Regions from separate parts of the Kluyvera sp. CRP genome, predicted to be linked through region 3. Evidence: predicted binding sites of a transcription regulator. Region 3 holds the regulator's gene; each other region holds the start of a gene.

Region 1 (4,247 bases), 2.4 Mb from region 3:
GTTCATCGCCGCCCCAGCGGCTGAGGAAACGCATTGAGCGGCCGTACAGCCAGCTCACCACGAAGCCCGCAAGGATGCCGCCAATTGCCACCTTCAGGAACTCTACCGTCGCGCCACCAACGGTAAACACCATTGTGCCCATCGCGACCGCCACGGCAAACTTCAGCGACACCAGGCCGGAGGCGTCGTTCATCAGCGCCTCGCCCTGCAAAATGCCCATGATTTTTTTCGGAATGCGCCCTTCCCCCACAATGCCGGAAAGCGCCACGGCATCGGTTGGCGACAATACCGCCGCCAGCGCAAAAGCGGGGATCAGCGGAATGCCGGGAACAATCCAGTAGATCAGGAAGCCAATCCCGACCACCGTCACCAGCACTAACGCCAGCGCCAGGCCAAGGATCTCCCTGCCGTGCTCGATAAACTCGCGAGTCGGCGTCTTCCAGCCATCGGCAAACAGCAGCGGCGGGATGAACAGCACGAGGAAGAGTTCAGGGTCAAATTCAACGTGCAAACCGAAGGTAGGCCAGGCCAGCAGCGCACCGATGGCGATTTGCATTAAAGGTAGTGGAACCTGGAAGGGCAGTACGCGTGTAACCACCCCGGACAGCGAAACCACGAGGGTCATGATGAGTATGGTAAAGAATATTTCCATGCGTTCCCTGTTTACAGCGTTGTCTTATTATTCAAAACATGAAGCGTCGTGCTTCTTATCATACGCGTACCAGAGTAACGCAAAAGGAAACGAGACGTGGCTGAAAATGGAAAAAAAGTCCGAACCCGTCGCACTGCAGGGCAATAAACAGAAAACCCGCCATCTGGCGGGTTTTCTTATCGGCAAAACGTCAGGCTTAGATAGCCCAGCCGCCCGCATAGAAGACCACCAGCGCAACCGCGATAATGACGGTGCCGATGTTCAGCTTGCGCCATTCGCCCGAAACCACACGGCCCACAACCAGCGTCGCGAAGCCGATCATAATGCCGGTAACGATGTTACAGGTCAGCACGATCATCACGGCGGTAATCAGGCCGGACATCGCGTCAACGAAATCGTTGAAGTCGATACGCGCCACGTTGCTCAGCATCAGCAGACCCACGTACATCAGCGCCGGTGCGGTCGCGTAGCCAGGCACCAGGTAAGAAAGCGGAGACAGGAACAGGATCAGCAGGAACAGCACGCCAACGGTGATCGCCGTTAAACCGGTTTTGCCACCTGCCGCCGTACCCGCTGCGGACTCGATGTACACCGCAGCCGGCGCGGCGCCTACCACGGCAGAGAACACGCTGCTCAGGGAGTCAGTCGTCAGCGCTTTACCGCCGTTAATGATCTGCCCATCTTTATCCAGCAGGTTCGCCTGACCCGCAACCGCGCGGATAGTACCGGTCGCATCGAAGACGGCGGTCATCACCAGCGCCAGCACGCTCGGCAGAACAATTGGGTTCAGCGCGCCCATGATATCCAGGCTGCCGATCAGCGAATTGCCATTGTCATCGCTCAGCGACGGCATGGCGAATACGCCAGAGAAGTGCACGTTCGGGTCGAAAATCAGGCCGACGATAGACACGCCGATGATGGTCAGCAGAATACCGCCCGGGACCTTCAGTTTTTCAAGGCCGATGATCATCGCCAGACCCACCAGCGTCATCACCACCGGGAAGCTGTCGAACTGACCCAGCGCGACCGGCAGACCGTCCAGCGGGTTTTTCACCACCATGCCGACGCCGTTGGCGGCAATCAGCAGCAGGAACAGACCGATACCGATGCCGGTGCCGTGCGCAATACCCTGCGGCAAATTGCGCAAGATCCAGCTACGAATACCGGAAGCGGAGATGATGGTGAAGAGCACGCCCATCAGGAACACCGCGCCCAGAGCAACCGGCACGCTGATGTGCTGGCCCAGCACCAGGCTGAAGGCGGTAAAAGCAGTCAGCGAGATGGCGCAGCCAATGGCTAAAGGCAGGTTCGCCCACAACCCCATCACGATAGAACCCACACCGGCCACCAGACAGGTCGCCACGAACACGGCGGCCGGCGGGAAACCGGCTTTACCCAGCATGCCCGGTACCACGATCACCGAGTACACCATCGCCAGGAAGGTGGTCAAACCGGCGACAATCTCCTGACGAACGGAGCTACCACGAGCAGAAATTTTAAACCAGGCGTCCAATGAACCGCCGGTACGCGCTGAAGGCGTAGACATAGAAAACATCCCCTGAGAGTTTTTATCATTCGTTCGTCTGCGTGGTGGAACATCCACTGCCAGCTAAGCGTCATCTCCATGTGCTACATCGCGGCAAAGGGGAGCCACAAAAAAGCAAACGATTAACTCCGCGCAGACAAAACGAGAATCGGAATACCTCAACTGCGCGGGTGCGTGATGAGGTTGGTCTGCGGATTTTCAGCATAGGAAGCGTCCGAAAATCCGAGGCAAACGATTATCTGGCTTTTATGTCCCCTTTTTCAACAGAAGTTTGCCCTGGTTTATGAAAATTAACGATTACCGATGAAGAATTCACCAACCCATGCGCAAACGTTATCGTTTATGCGCAATCCAGCAACAATTCTATGGCAAAAATGTCGCAATCCCGGGGAGAGGATCGCGGAGGATTATTCGTCTTCCAGCAGACGCGCGCCGGTGCCCTCTTCACCCAGCTTATCGCCCGGGTTACGCAGCGGACAGTCGCGCAACGACATGCAGCCGCAGCCAATACAGCCGTCGAGCTGGTCGCGCAGCGCCTCCATGGCGTGAATGCGCTTATCCAGCTCTTCCCGCCATTGAGTCGTGAGGTGCTTCCAGTCGCGCGGCCCCAGCGTGTGGTTTTCCGGCAGCACGCTAAAGGAATCGCCGATCGTCGCCAGCGGAATACCAAGACGCTGGGCAATTTTAATGATCGCCACGTAACGCAGCACATCACGCTTATAGCGCCGCTGGTTACCGCTGTTGCGCGTGCTGTGGATCAGCCCTTTACTCTCATAAAAATGCAGCGCAGAGACCGCAACCCCCGTTCGTTTCGCTACCTCACCGGGCGTTAGCAGCGATTTTATGCGGGTCGATTTTTTTTCCATAATACGCTTTACCTCAAGTTAACTTGAGGAATTATACTCGCCGCCAGACAAGAAATCGACGCGAAAATAGACAACGGGGAGAGCCTTATGTCCCATCGGGAAATTATTCATACTCTTACTGAATGGATAGATGAACATATCGATCAACCGCTTAATATCGACATCGTGGCCAGAAAATCCGGCTACTCGAAGTGGTATCTGCAAAGAATGTTCCGCACCGTGATGCACCAGACGCTGGGCGAGTACATTCGCCAGCGGCGCCTGTTACTGGCGGCGGAAGCGCTGCGCACCACCCAGCGCCCCATCTTCGATATCGCGATGGATCTGGGTTATGTCTCTCAGCAGACCTTCTCTCGCGTATTCCGCCGCGAGTTTGACCGCACGCCGACGGACTATCGCCATCAGATCTCCGCGTAACATCGCTTCGCCGCGGCCTGTACTGAGCCGCGGCGTTGACAAAAAATCCTGCGTTTACCTCTGGTGAATAAAACAACAAACGTGATATAGTTCACACATCGAGATGAAACAAAAACACTGTTTCATTCAATTTGTGAATGCCTTCAGATAGCCTGAGCGCCTCGCGCCTCAATCAATAAGTGCTGTCAGGGCAACTTGTTGTTTATCTCTGAGGATGAAGTCTCATGGTTTCCATTACCGCAGGCGTCGCACTGTTACGCTGGCCGTTAACCAGCGCCGTACTGATGTTTCTCGCCAGTACCCTGAAAATTCAATTCCGTAAATCCGACTACGCCGGTCTCGCGGTCATCAGCGGTATGCTGGGTGTCGCAGCGGCGTGCTGGTTTGCGACCGGGTTACTGGGCATCACGATGGTGGACATCGCCACCATTTTCAACAACATCAAAGATGTGATGGTTGAAGTGATGAGCCAGGCACCGCCGGAATGGCCGGTTGCCATGTACTGATTGAGAAAAACCCCGACGCGTCGGGGTTTTTTATTGCCTGAATATCGCGGTGGCTGAGCGCATGAAAAAGCCCTGCTCCTGCAGGGTGTTTTAGCGTCGCTCGACTAAAATAAAGGGATGCGCCCTGCGGAGTGCCGCACCATGAACGCCATCCCTTTTCGCCGTTTTCTCACCGCCTGCCTGGGCGCCCTGCTGTTGACCGGCCCCGCTTTTGCCGCCGTACAACCAGAGGACTCACCCGACGCGCTTGAGGTCAATAT
Region 2 (4,247 bases), 1.5 Mb from region 3:
CGATCAATACAGTGATAACCTGCAGTTTGTTGGCGAAATGCAGGGAGAAAACTGGTTATGTCGTGGTGAACCAGGCGACAGGAAAGCCATTTGGCTTCAGCTACGTGAAGGCGCGCTGGCAGGCGCGGTAGCACTAAACAACGGACGCGAAGTACGCGTGCTGCGTAAGCTGATTCAGTCAGGACACGTAGTCAGTGAAGACGCCCTTTGTGATGAAAGCGTACCCTTAAAGTCGCTATAGCAGGTGCGCATGACGGCCCCTTCTTATCGCTACGGCGAAGGGGCCATACCAAAGTACCATCCAATCTACTGATTTTTCGCCCCTGTGTGGCAGGCCACAAAATTGTGTATTACGTTTAAATCAAACGTACTTACCCAAAGGAACTGCCATGAACTCGCTTCGCTATCTCGACTTTGGCGCTTCGCGCGATCTGCTGCTGCTGATTGCCCGTATCGCTATCGTGCTGCTGTTTATTCTCTCCGGCTATCCCAAAATGCTCCACTACGACGGCACGGTGCAGTACATGGCCTCCATCGGCACACCGATGCCGGCGCTGGCGGCTATCATCGCGATCGTGATGGAAGTTCCCGCCGTTATTCTGGTGATTCTGGGGTTCTTTACGCGTCCGCTGGCGGTGATTTTTCTGTTCTATACGTTGGGGACAGCGGTGATTGGCCACCACTACTGGAACATGACCGGCGATGCGGTGATGCCAAATATGATTAACTTCTACAAAAATATCAGTATCTCGGGGGCGTTCCTGCTGCTGGCAATTGTCGGGCCGGGGAAAATCTCGCTGGATCGTCGCTGATGGAGCGTCGCCATCAGGCGTAAAAAAGGCCGCATATGCGGCCTTTTTCACATCACACGATTCACGCTTACGCGTAAACCGGGAAGCGTGCACAGATATCCAGCACTTTCGCTTTCACGCGTTCAATGGTGGCTTCATCATTGATGTTGTCCAGCACGTCACACATCCAGCCAGCCAGCTCTTTCACTTCCGCTTCTTTGAAACCGCGACGAGTAACAGCCGGGGAACCGATACGGATACCGGAGGTCACGAACGGGCTCTTTGGATCGTTCGGGACGCTGTTTTTGTTCACGGTGATGTTAGCGCGGCCCAGGGCTGCGTCAGCTTCTTTACCGGTCAGGTTTTTATCCACCAGGTCCAGCAGGAACAGGTGGTTCTCAGTACCGCCAGAAACCACTTTGTAGCCGCGGTTCAGGAACACTTCCACCATCGCTTTCGCGTTTTTCGCAACCTGCTGCTGGTAGACTTTGAATTCCGGTTCCATCGCTTCTTTCAGCGCCACCGCTTTACCCGCGATTACGTGCATCAGCGGGCCGCCCTGCGCGCTTGGGAAGACAGCAGAGTTCAGTTTTTTGTACAGCTCTTCATCACCGCCCTTCGCCAGGATCAGGCCGCCGCGCGGACCCGCCAGGGTTTTGTGGGTAGTGGTGGTGACAACGTGAGCGTGCGGAACCGGGTTCGGGTATACGTCAGCGGCAATCAGGCCAGCCACGTGCGCCATGTCGACGAACAGGTATGCGCCGATGCTGTCAGCGATTTCGCGCATTTTTGCCCAATCAACCACGCCGGAGTAAGCAGAGAAACCACCGATAATCATCTTCGGCTTGTGCTCTTTGGCCAGCTTCGCCATTTCGTCATAGTCGATTTTACCGGACTCATCGATACCGTAAGGGACGATGTTATACAGTTTACCGGAGAAGTTGACCGGGGAGCCGTGAGTCAGGTGGCCACCCTGCGCCAGGTTCATACCCAGAACGGTATCGCCCGGCTGCAGCAGCGCGGTGTAAACAGCGAAGTTAGCCTGAGAACCGGAGTGCGGCTGCACGTTAGCGTAGTCGGCGCCAAACAGCTCTTTCGCGCGGTCGATAGCCAGCTGCTCAACGACATCAACGTATTCGCAGCCGCCGTAGTAGCGCTTGCCCGGATAACCTTCAGCGTATTTGTTGGTCAGCTGAGAACCCTGCGCCTGCATGACGCGCGGGCTGGTGTAGTTTTCGGAGGCGATCAGTTCAATGTGCTCTTCCTGACGTACTTTTTCTTGCTCCATAGCCTGCCACAGTTCGGCATCATAATCGGCAATGTTCATTTCACGCTTTAACATCCGCATCTCCTGACTCAGCTAACAATAAAATTTTGACCTGAAAAAGGCAGTCCTGTTGGACAACGGCCCACAGTATAACTGATTAGTTCTGTGATAACAGGTCTTGACAAACGAAATTACGCAAACGTTTACCTTCAAGCCACACAAGGGATTGAGCAATAAAGCGCTTCAGGGCGCAAACGGATTTCTTTTCAGGATTGTGATGCGAATTATTCATGTTGTAACCAGGAGACCCCATTAAAACAAAGAACCATTTACAAAGCAGGGGTATTTTTATAAGATGTATTTAACATGCAACAATTAATAACACGAAAGGAAGACCTGCCATGCTTGATGCTCATACTATCGCCACCGTTAAAGCCACCATTCCGCTGCTGGTCGAAACCGGTCCAAAGCTTACTGCCCACTTTTATGACCGGATGTTTGCCCATAACCCGGAGCTGAAAGAGATTTTTAATATGAGCAACCAGCGCAACGGCGATCAGCGTGAAGCGCTGTTCAATGCCATTGCCGCCTACGCCAGCAATATTGAAAACCTCCCTGCCCTGCTGCCGGCGGTGGAGAAAATCGCCCAGAAGCACACCAGCTTCCAGATTAAGCCGGAGCAGTACAACATTGTCGGCGAACACCTGCTGGCGACTCTGGATGAGATGTTCAGCCCGGGCCAGGAAGTGCTGGACGCGTGGGGCAAAGCCTACGGGGTACTGGCAGGCGTGTTTATCAAGCGTGAAGCAGAGATCTACCAGGATAACGCCGGCAAAACCGGTGGCTGGGAAGGCACCCGCGCATTCCGTATCGTGAAGAAAACCCCGCGCAGCGCGCTGATTACTAGCTTTGAAATGGAACCCGTAGACGGCCAGCCGGTAGCGGATTACCAACCGGGCCAATATCTGGCGGTATGGCTGAAGCCCGAGGGCTTTGAGTTTCAGGAAATTCGTCAGTATTCACTGACCCGCAAGGCAGATGGCAAGGGTTACCGCATTGCGGTGAAGCGCGAAAATGGCGGCCAGGTATCAAACTGGCTGCATAACGAGGCAAAAGAAGGTGATATTGTCCATCTGGCCGCGCCGGCTGGCGACTTCTTCCTCAACGTGTCGCCACAAACGCCGGTGACCCTCATTTCCGGCGGCGTCGGCCAGACACCGATGCTGGCGATGCTCGATACGCTCGCGAAGAATCATCATCCGGCGCAGGTGAACTGGTTCCACGCCGCGGAAAACGGCGAGGTTCACGCCTTTGCCGATGAAGTCAACGCGCTGGGCGCAGAGCTGCCGCATTTCACTTCACACCTGTGGTATCGCGCGCCTACCGAGGCAGACCGTCAAGCCGCCGCTTTTGATAGCGAAGGGCTGATGGCGCTGGAACCACTGGCCGCGAATCTACAGAACCCAGAGATGCAGTTCTACCTCTGCGGCCCGGTTGCCTTTATGCAGCACGCGGCCAAACAGTTAGTGGCGCTAGGCGTCAGCAGCGATCGTATTCACTATGAATGCTTCGGTCCGCATAAAGTACTGTAATCTTTTCTTTCCAGACGGGCATATTTTGCCCGTCTTCCTCCCCCATCGTACGCTCTGCAAGGTCAAAAAACCGGACAGCGAATTGTGTTATGATTAATCTCCTGTCCCATTTTTTATCCTTTGGCGATTCATTTATATGCAACAACCGGTTGTACGCGTTGGCGAATGGCTGATCACGCCTTCTATTAATCAAATCAGCCGCGCAGGCCGACACCTCACTCTGGAACCGCGATTAATCGATCTGCTGATGTACTTTGCCCAGCATCCGGGGGAGGTACTGAGCCGTGATGAACTGATCGATAACATCTGGATGCGTAACATCGTGACCAGCCATGTGGTCACCCAGAGCATTTCTGAGCTGCGCAAATCGCTGCGTGACGGCGACGATGGGCACATTGATTATATTATTACCGTTCCCAAACGCGGCTATCAGCTCACGGCTGAAGTCACCTGGCTTGATGAAACAGAAGAGAATCAAACACCTGAGGCGCCGGTCGTTTCGCTAGCCCCCACGGCCGCGCCGGCAAACGCGTCAGCGGCCCCGCGACTCAAAGCGAAACGCCGCTGGTACTCCAACGTCTGGACTCAGTTTGCCTT
Region 3 (4,247 bases):
CGGCAGCTCGGCCAGTTGCCTGTGGGAAGGGCTTCAGCGCCTGCGCAACGACAATGGGATAAATCGCCCCGTTGGCGGTTGCCATGATGCAGAAGGGGATCAACAGCGCGGTCAGGGAGACGCCTTCCGCGAGGCCGACGCCCCAGGTCCCGATAACGCTAAGCGCAAAGAGCACCAGCAGCCACGGCAACATTTGGCTACCCTGCCATTTTTGCAGCGCCGCGCGACAGCCATAGCCGCCAATCAGGAAGGCGATGGTTTGCGGTACATAGCTCAGACCAATCACCGTCGGGCTGTAGCCCATTTCATGCAGAATAAATGGCGAACCGGTCAGCCAGGCGAAAAAGCTGGCGGAGCAGGCGGCGTAAATCAGCACGTTGCCGCGGTAGTCCTTACTGCGCAGCAGACGTAAAAACGTGAGCTTCTCTTCACTGGCGACGTTTTTATTGTGGGCAGGCTTCAGGCGCAGAGCGGGCAGCATCAATACCAGGGTAATGATAAACAGCGTTGCGAAGATGGCCTGCCAATCAAAGTGGGCCAGCAGCCAACTGCCGAGCAGCGGGGCCAGCGCAGGTGACAGGCCGACCAGCGGCATAATGGTCGCAAAAATACGGTTGGTGCGCTGAGCGGGATAATAATCGGTAACCATGGCTTGCCAGGTCACCGCGGCGGCGCAAACGCCAACCGCCTGCACGAAGCGCAGCACCAGTAGGGTGGTACCATCGCGAACCCACAGCATGCCAAGGCAGCCGATGGCAAAAATGGTCAAACCGGCCAGCAGGATCGGTTTACGGCCATAGCGGTCAGACAGCGGCCCCCACAGTAGCTGCGCCACGGCGAAACCCGCGAGGAACAGACTCAGGCTCGCGCTGACGGCGGATGCCGGCGTTTGCAGGTCTTGCTGAATGGCGGCGAACGCCGGTAGGTACATATCGGTAGCCAGGAAGCCCAGCACGCTCAGTCCCGCGAGCCAGACTAAAAATCCTTTCCCAGGTTGCATAAATTGCCTTTTTTATCGTAGTTCACACTGTGCCGCTGAGTGTAGAGAGTGCATTCCCGGTTGTGAAACGCTAATATTTGAGGCATGGATTCAAATTTTTTGCAGGCAGAAAATGTGGTCTGAATATTCTCTGGAAGTGGTTGATGCGGTCGCGCGCAACGGTAGCTTTAGCGCCGCGGCGCAGGAGCTACACCGGGTGCCCTCTGCAGTAAGCTATACGGTGCGACAGCTTGAGGAATGGCTGGCGGTGCCGTTGTTTGAACGTCGCCATCGGGATGTTGAATTAACGCCTGCGGGAGCATGGTTTCTCAAAGAAGGGCGTTCTGTTATCAAAAAAATGCAGATCACCCGTCAGCAGTGTCAGCAGATTGCCAACGGCTGGCGCGGCCAGCTGGCGATTGCCGTTGATAACATCGTGAAACCTCAGCGCACCCGTCAGCTGATTGTCGATTTTTATCGCCACTTCAGCGACGTCGAACTGATTGTCTATCAGGAAGTGTTTAACGGCGTCTGGGATGCGCTGGCGGATGGGCGCGTGGAGCTGGCGATTGGCGCGACGCAGGCCATCCCGGTTGGTGGCCGTTTTGCCTTTCGCGACATGGGCATGCTCAACTGGCACTGCGTGGTGGCCAGTACGCATCCGCTCGCGAAGATGGATGGGCCGCTGAGCGATGACGTGCTGCGCAACTGGCCGTCGCTGGTACGGGAAGACACCTCACGGTCGCTACCCAAGCGAACGACCTGGCTGCTTGATAACCAGAAGAGGGTGGTGGTGCCGGACTGGTCGTCGTCGGAGACCTGTATTTCTGCCGGACTTTGTGCGGCGATGGTGCCGGGACATCTGGCGCAGCCGTGGCTGGAAAGCGGAGAGTGGGTTGCGCTGGAACTGGAGAATCCGTTCCCGGATGCAGCCTGTTGTCTGACCTGGCAACAGAGCGAAGCGTCGCCGGCATTAAGCTGGCTGCTGGAATATTTGGGGGATAGCGAGACGCTAAACGATGAGTGGCTACGGACGCCCGTTCAGGACGCCCACAGTTAACCCTTAACGACGGTAATCGCGATACGGGCCGTCGGCCACGGAACGTCGCTCGATCAGGCGCGGATGCACCTCAATCGACTGCGACTCTTCGCGCTTGCTGACGATACGATCCATCAGCATATTGAAGGCCGTCTCACCAAGTGAGTCTTTCGGCTGATGAATGGTGGTCAGCGCCGGGGTAAAGAAACGTGAGTTACGCACGTTGTCATACCCGATCAGCGAAATATCCTGCGGCACGCGCAGCCCCATTTCATCGGCGGCGCAAAGCGCGCCCATGGCCATGATGTCGCCGCCACAGAAGATAGCGGTAGGGCGCGGGTGCTGGGAGAGAATCTGTTGCATAGCGCGATAGCCAGACTCCGGCTCGAAGTCACCCTGGACTATCCAGTTTGCCGGAACATTGATTTGCGCTTCTTCCATGGCCTTCATAAAGCCAGCCAGGCGTCCTGCGCCGGTGTTACGTTCCAGCGGGCCAGGAATGACGCCGATATCACGGTGGCCGCGTTCGATCAGATAACGTCCCGCCATATAGCCGCCTTCGAAGGCGTTGTCGATGACCGAGTCGGTAAAGTCGGCTTTGGCTTCGCCCCAGTCCATCACCACCATTGGAATATGGCGATACTCTTCCAGCATTGAGAGCAGGGATTCCGGATATTCGGAACACATCACCAGCAGGCCATCAACGCGTTTTTGCGCCATCATTGACAAGTAGGCGCGTTGTTTCTCGAGATTGTTCCACGCGTTGCCAAGGATCAGGGTATAGCCCTTCTGGAAGCAGTTTTTCTCAACGGCTTCGATAATTTCAGCAAAGTAGGCCGCTTCGCTGCTGGTCGCCAGCAAACCAATCGATTTGGTGTGGTTGACCTTCAGGCTACGGGCAACGGCGCTTGGCGAGTAGTGCAGCTCTTTAATCGCTGCCCACACCGCTTCCCGCGTCTCTTCGGCGACAAAACGCGTTTTGTTAATTACATGTGATACGGTTGTAGTGGAAACGTTTGCGCGCTTCGCTACATCTTTAATTGTTGCCATTCCATCTCACTCCAGACCCTGGCCTGCCCCTGATAAACTCGAAACGAAAACGTTTGCCTTTATACACCCTGACGCAATTTTGTGGATTGCGGTTCGCCAGGAAAACGATACAGGACGACAGGAGGGGGTCAATGGCCGGTACGCTTATAAATAAGCGTCGAATTTTGACGTATCCGGACGCAAAGTGGAAGAGCAAAAACCAACATCCTGCTAAATCTGTGAAGATTTTTACGATTATCTGTGCAAAAATGAGTGAGCTCAGTTTTGCTGTGGTCATAAAAAGGAGAAAAATTGATGAGTACCGAACTTAAGATGTCACTCACCACGACCGTTATTGTGCTGGCGTTGATCGTCGCCGCTGGACTTACCGCTGTTCTGCATTGATTCTTCCATGAGGGGGCGTTCGCGCCCTCATGTCTGATTGTTAGCAAATTAGCAATAATCTTTTGCTGTTTTGTACACTTCTGCTTTTCTGTGATTAATGTCATGCTTTTGCCCTATATTGCCATGCCGCGTCTGTCGTGCGGCCAATCGGAGCTTTTGCATGAAAATCAATTTTCCCTTACTCGCGCTGGCCATTGGGGCTTTTGGCATAGGGACCACCGAATTCTCGCCGATGGGGTTACTGCCGGTCATCGCAAAGGGCGTTGACGTCTCGATCCCGGCTGCCGGTATGCTGATTAGCGCCTATGCGGTTGGCGTGATGGTCGGTGCGCCGCTGATGACGCTGCTGCTTTCTCATCGTGCCCGCCGCAACGCGCTGATCTTTCTGATGGCCATTTTTACCCTTGGCAACGTGCTGTCGGCCATCTCGCCGGACTACACCACCTTAATGCTGTCGCGCATTATTACCAGCCTGAACCACGGTGCGTTCTTTGGCCTGGGTTCAGTGGTAGCGGCAAGCGTGGTGCCGAAACATAAGCAGGCCAGCGCGGTGGCGACGATGTTTATGGGTCTGACGATCGCCAATATTGGCGGCGTGCCGGCAGCAACCTGGCTGGGTGAAACAATCGGCTGGCGTATGTCGTTCCTGGCGACTGCGGGACTGGGGATTATCGCCATTATCGGTCTGTGGTTGTCCTTGCCGAAGGGGGGGGCGGGTGAAAAACCTGATGTGAAACGTGAACTGTCGGTGCTGGTGCGCCCACAGGTGCTTTCCGCACTGCTGACCACCGTACT

Evidence for each region. The regulator PurR, encoded in region 3, represses purine synthesis genes. The targets are predictions, from matches to a motif close to CANGCAAACGTTTGCNTG.
Region 1: K7B04_RS03250 (NCS2 family permease) is a predicted target of PurR. The motif match lies at 2,423-2,440, and genes of this name have one in related genera.
Region 2: glyA (serine hydroxymethyltransferase) is a predicted target of PurR. The motif match lies at 2,251-2,268, and genes of this name have one in related genera.

Annotation. Positions count from the first base shown of each region.
Region 1 is NZ_CP082841.1:709,726-713,972, forward strand. Features, by position in the region: gene K7B04_RS03245 (Na+/H+ antiporter) at 1-652, opposite strand, end outside; gene K7B04_RS03250 (NCS2 family permease) at 849-2,198, opposite strand; gene soxR (redox-sensitive transcriptional activator SoxR) at 2,606-3,064, opposite strand; gene soxS (superoxide response transcriptional regulator SoxS) at 3,152-3,481, shown strand; gene K7B04_RS03265 (YjcB family protein) at 3,706-3,987, shown strand; gene K7B04_RS03270 (lytic transglycosylase F) at 4,129-4,247, shown strand, end outside.
Region 2 is NZ_CP082841.1:4,956,127-4,960,373, forward strand. Features, by position in the region: gene hcaD (phenylpropionate dioxygenase ferredoxin reductase subunit) at 1-241, shown strand, start outside; gene K7B04_RS23455 (DoxX family protein) at 390-812, shown strand; gene glyA (serine hydroxymethyltransferase) at 880-2,133, opposite strand; gene hmpA (NO-inducible flavohemoprotein) at 2,460-3,650, shown strand; gene cadC (lysine decarboxylation/transport transcriptional activator CadC) at 3,787-4,247, shown strand, end outside.
Region 3 is NZ_CP082841.1:3,498,634-3,502,880, forward strand. Features, by position in the region: gene punC (purine nucleoside transporter PunC) at 1-1,000, opposite strand, end outside; gene punR (DNA-binding transcriptional activator PunR) at 1,113-2,039, shown strand; gene purR (HTH-type transcriptional repressor PurR) at 2,043-3,068, opposite strand; gene K7B04_RS16590 (YnhF family membrane protein) at 3,363-3,452, shown strand; gene K7B04_RS16595 (MFS transporter) at 3,613-4,247, shown strand, end outside.